2 regions of the Streptomyces griseus subsp. griseus genome follow, and region 1 is predicted to be linked to the other one. Evidence: riboswitches for the same ligand, from Rfam matches in the RefSeq annotation. Region 1 holds a riboswitch; the other holds the start of a gene.
What was found. Region 1 has a riboswitch for cyclic di-AMP ahead of D6270_RS32165 (transglycosylase SLT domain-containing protein). Riboswitches for the same ligand answer to the same signal wherever they lie in the genome.
Positions count from the first base shown of each region.

Region 1 (2,192 bases):
GCAGCGCCTTGACGATGCCCTTGATCCGGGGGTGGTCGGGGGCCACGCCGTAGCGGATCAGACCGAAGGGCGCGGGCATGCGCTCGAACAGGTCGATCGAGACCCCCGGGTCCTGGCAGACCTCGGATTTGAGCAGCGCGTCCGCAGCGTAGATACCGGCAGGGCCGGCTCCGACAATGGCGACGCGGACGGGGCGTGTCATGGCGTGGTGATCCTTAAGGCGGGCGAACGCGGGCAGGTACAGCGTACGTCGGAGGTAAGGGTTGGCTTACTAGTCTCCACCCCACACCGTAAGCCCTGGCCCGGCGAGGACCCCGACCCGGCCTACGGAACCGCCCGATAAGTCCGTTTCTGCTGTTCGGTATGGGTGATTTCGGCCTTTTGCTCTTCTCTTCCATAAAGGAGCTATTGGGCCTCTTGGGTTATTTTGACCGCAGCCGTTTCGGCCACCTCTGTGCGAAGTGGTGAGCGTCACGTCCGGGGGTGCGGACGCAGAAGTGGAGGGTCCGGTTCCCTTCTGTGCGAAGAAAGTTGACGACGCGGCGGAACGGCCGGATCCGGGAATTCCTGAATTCGATCTTGCGGAGAAAGGTCATCCGTAATTCGGGGCTTGTTCTGTCCGTCGCTTTTCGCCTACGGTCACGCTCAATCCGGATGGAACGCCGAATCCTGCCGCCGTCCGGGAAACCGAAACCCACTCACGTACGGCAGGAGCGGGGGACCCAGGTAAGCCGCCGGTCCGGTATCCGGAACGGCTAGGGGTGAAGTCGCATGTCCGTGCGGCCAGACATCTCCCGTCTGAACCCGACAGCTCACCTCGTAGGCGCCGGAGAGGAAATTCCCCATGCCCGCACAGGGTAAGCACCGCCGTCCCAAGTCCGTCTCGCTGAGCCGTGGCATCGCGGCCGTGACCACGGGTGGAGCCGTTCTGGCCCTGCCGGTGCTCGGCGCCACCACCGCGTCCGCCGCTCCCGCGCACTCCGTCGCCGCGGAAAAGGCGGTGGTTCCCGTCTCCGTGACCGCCCAGGCGAATTCCGTGACGAAGGCCGCGGCCGTCAAGCATTCCGTGGTGTCCGGCGAAACGCTTGCCAAGATCGCCCGTGAGCATTCCGTGAGCGGCGGCTGGAAGAAGCTGTACGAAGGCAACCGCAAGGTCGTCGGCGAGAACCCGCACCTTATTCACCCCGGTATCACGCTGACCATCGGCGCCAAGGCTGCCGCCCCGTCAGACGCCAAGGCGAGCAAGGCTTCCGAGGCGGCCGCCCGCACCGCGCCGGGCGAGCGCGCCGACCGCTCGGAGCGCACCACGGCGGCCCCCGCCGCCGCTCCGGCCGCCGCCGCTCCCGCCACGTACACCAACGACCTCGATGGCTGGATCAGGGAGTCGCTGGCCGTCATGGCCCAGCACGGCATCCCCGGCACCTACGAGGGCATCCACCGCAACATCATCCGCGAGTCCTCCGGCAACCCGAACGCCATCAACAACTGGGACTCCAACGCGGTGAAGGGCACCCCGTCGAAGGGGCTCCTCCAGGTCATCGACCCGACGTTCCAGGCGTACCACGTGCCGGGCACCTCGACCGACAGCTACGACCCGGTCGCCAACATCACCGCCGCGTGCAACTACGCCGCGGACCGGTACGGGTCGATCGACAACGTCTTCGGCGCCTACTGATCCCCGTACGCACAGACGGAGGGGCCCCGGACCGCCTGGTCCGGGGCCCCTCCGGTGTACCGGGAAGTTACCACCAAGTTTCTAGTGACTTACCGCGCGATCGCCAGTAGAACCTGTTGCACTCTGTCGAGAGTGAGGGATGTCACATGAACGACACTACCCCGCACGACAACGCCCCCAAGGGTGTATCACGTCGAAGGTTCATCACTGGAACAGGTTCTCTTCTCGGGGTCGCGGCGCTCGCCGGGCCCACCACCCCGGTCTGGGCCGCACCCCGTGCGGCAGCGGCCGCCATCGGCTCCGGAGCCCATGTGCCGGTGCTGGTCGTCGGGACCGGCTACGGCGGCTCGGTGGCCGCCCTCCGGCTCGCCCAGGCAGGCACGGACGTCCACATGGTCGAGATGGGCATGGCCTGGGACACCCCCGGCGCGGACGGCAAGATCTTCGCCAACACCACCAAGCCGGACGACCGCTCCTTCTGGCTGCGGACCAGTACCAAGCAGCCCCTGAGCAACTT
Region 1 covers NZ_CP032543.1:7,186,452-7,188,643, forward strand. The annotation lists gene D6270_RS32160 (FAD-dependent oxidoreductase) at 1-202, opposite strand, end outside; cyclic di-AMP (ydaO/yuaA leader) riboswitch at 651-841, shown strand; gene D6270_RS32165 (transglycosylase SLT domain-containing protein) at 845-1,675, shown strand; gene D6270_RS32170 (GMC oxidoreductase) at 1,822-2,192, shown strand, end outside.

Region 2 (2,192 bases), 3.1 Mb from region 1:
CCCAACTTCACCGCCGTCCCCATCTTCGTGGCCGCGCCGCTGATCGCCGCCCCCTTCTTCTCGCTCGCCAGCACCATCCGTACGGGCGTGGCCGCGGTCCTCTCCGTCATCGCGATGCGGCTCTCCGACGGGACGTCCACCCAGGTCGTCCCGGTCATCGAGATGATCACGGTCCTCACCGCCGCCGCCCTGGCCCTCGTCATCAACGGGGTCGTGCGCCGCAGCAACGAGCAGCTGGCCTCGGCGCGGGTCATCGCGGAGACGGCCATGCGGGCCGTGCTGCCGACCCCGGCGGAGCGGATCGGTGGGCTCCAGGTGGCGGCGCGGTACGAGGCGGCGCAGGCGGACGAGTTCGTCGGCGGGGACCTGTTCGCGGTGGCGGACACCCCGCACGGCGTACGCCTGGTCGTCGGGGATGTGCGTGGCAAGGGGCTGGACGCCGTGGAGGCGGTGGCGGTGATCATCGGGGCGTTCCGGGAGGCCGCCGAGCAGGAGCGGTCCCTGGAGGGCGTGGCGCAGCGGCTGGAGCGGGCGCTGGCCCGGGAGGGGACGCGGCGGTACGGGCTGGACGCCATGGAGGGGTTCATCACCGCCGTGCTGGCCGAGATCCCGCCCGGTTCGGCCTCGCTGCGCCTGGTCAACCGCGGCCACCCCGAGCCGATCCTGCTGCACGCGGACGGGGCTCTGGAGGTCCTCGCGCCGTCCGTGCCCGCGATGCCGCTGGGGATGGACCTGGGGGTGTGGCCGGACCGGTCCGACGAGTGGGAGCTGCCCGGCGGCTCGACGCTCCTCGCCTTCACGGACGGGCTCTCCGAGGCGCGGGACGCGAGCGGGGTCTTCTACGATCCGGCGGCCCGGCTGCGCGGCCGGATCTTCCCCGGCCCCGAGGAGCTGCTCTCGGCGCTCACCGACGACGTACGGCTGCACACCGGGGGCCGGTCGACGGACGACATGGCGCTGCTCGCGGTCAGCCGGCCGGCGGAGGGGCAGGCGCCGCGGCGTACGACGGTGAAGATCGTCGGCCGGGGCGATGACACGGTGCGTAACTGAAGAGCATCGCTCCGCATAACAGTTGACACACCATCAGAAAAAGAGGTGTGGGCGAGGGGTCGTCAAGTCGTCCGATTCGGGCCGCTTGTGGACGGTAAGTCCCTGCTGGAGTCGTTAATGATCAACACGAACAGCTTGGAATCGGGCCCGTCCGTCTATTAACGTTCGATAACGCAGCGCGGTCGTCCCAGCCGTCGTCAGAGACGGCGCCGTGCGCGAGCGCCGAATCCCGCAAGGGAACCGGGGAACCACCTACATGGGGTGAATCGGACGCCTGTGTCTCGTGAGAGGCGGAGGGGCCCGTAGGAGACCTTCCTGCTCCGAACCCGTCAGCTAACCCGGTAGGCGAGAAGGAAGGAAAGGAGCGCGCCCACGTGGCGTCCAACCAGCCTGCCCCTGAGGCCCCGTCACCCTTCACTGCCGATGGCCTCGGTGGTCCGGAGCGGACGTGGGAGGAGTGGAACCCCACCGCGGAGTCCGTCCGCCCCGTGCGCGGCAAACACCGCGTGGCCAAGCAGCGCGGCCTCGCCCGCAGCTCCACCGTCCTCGGGGTCGGCGTCATAGCGGCTGTCGGCGCGGGTGGCATGGCCACCGCCCAGTCCAAGCCCCCGGTCTCCATCTCCCTCCCCGATTCCATCGCGGACAACCTCCCCGACGCCAAGTCCCTTCCCGGCGTCGGGGCCTTCATGTCCGACGAGGCCGAGGCCGCCCCGGTCACCGCCGCCCCGCTCACCACCGCGGGCATCACGACCGCCGAGGCCGACCAGGGCACCACCGACGCCGGTGAGGCACTGCGCGCCCGCATCCTCCAGCAGGCCGAGCAGCAGCAGGCCAGCGCCGACGCCGAGGCCGAGGCCGCCGAGGAGAAGGCCGCGGCCGAGAAGGCCGCCGCCGACGCGAAGAAGCAGCAGGACCAGGCCGAGGCCAAGGCCAAGGCCAAGATCGCCGCCGAGAAGAAGGCGGCGGAGGAAGCGGCCGCGAAGAAGGCCGAGGAGGAGCGCCTCGCCAAGCTCCGCGCCAGCTACACGCTGCCCACCTCGTCGTACACGCTCACCTCGACCTACGGCCAGTCCGGCGCGATGTGGTCCTCGGGCCAGCACACCGGCCTGGACTTCGCCGGGGCGGCCGGTTCGCCGCTCAAG
Region 2 covers NZ_CP032543.1:4,044,599-4,046,790, forward strand. The annotation lists gene D6270_RS18110 (PP2C family protein-serine/threonine phosphatase) at 1-1,050, shown strand, start outside; cyclic di-AMP (ydaO/yuaA leader) riboswitch at 1,261-1,413, shown strand; gene D6270_RS18115 (M23 family metallopeptidase) at 1,425-2,192, shown strand, end outside.
Region 2: it holds a riboswitch for cyclic di-AMP, as region 1 does, so the genes downstream of both, D6270_RS18115 (M23 family metallopeptidase) here and D6270_RS32165 (transglycosylase SLT domain-containing protein) in region 1, are expected to answer to the same signal.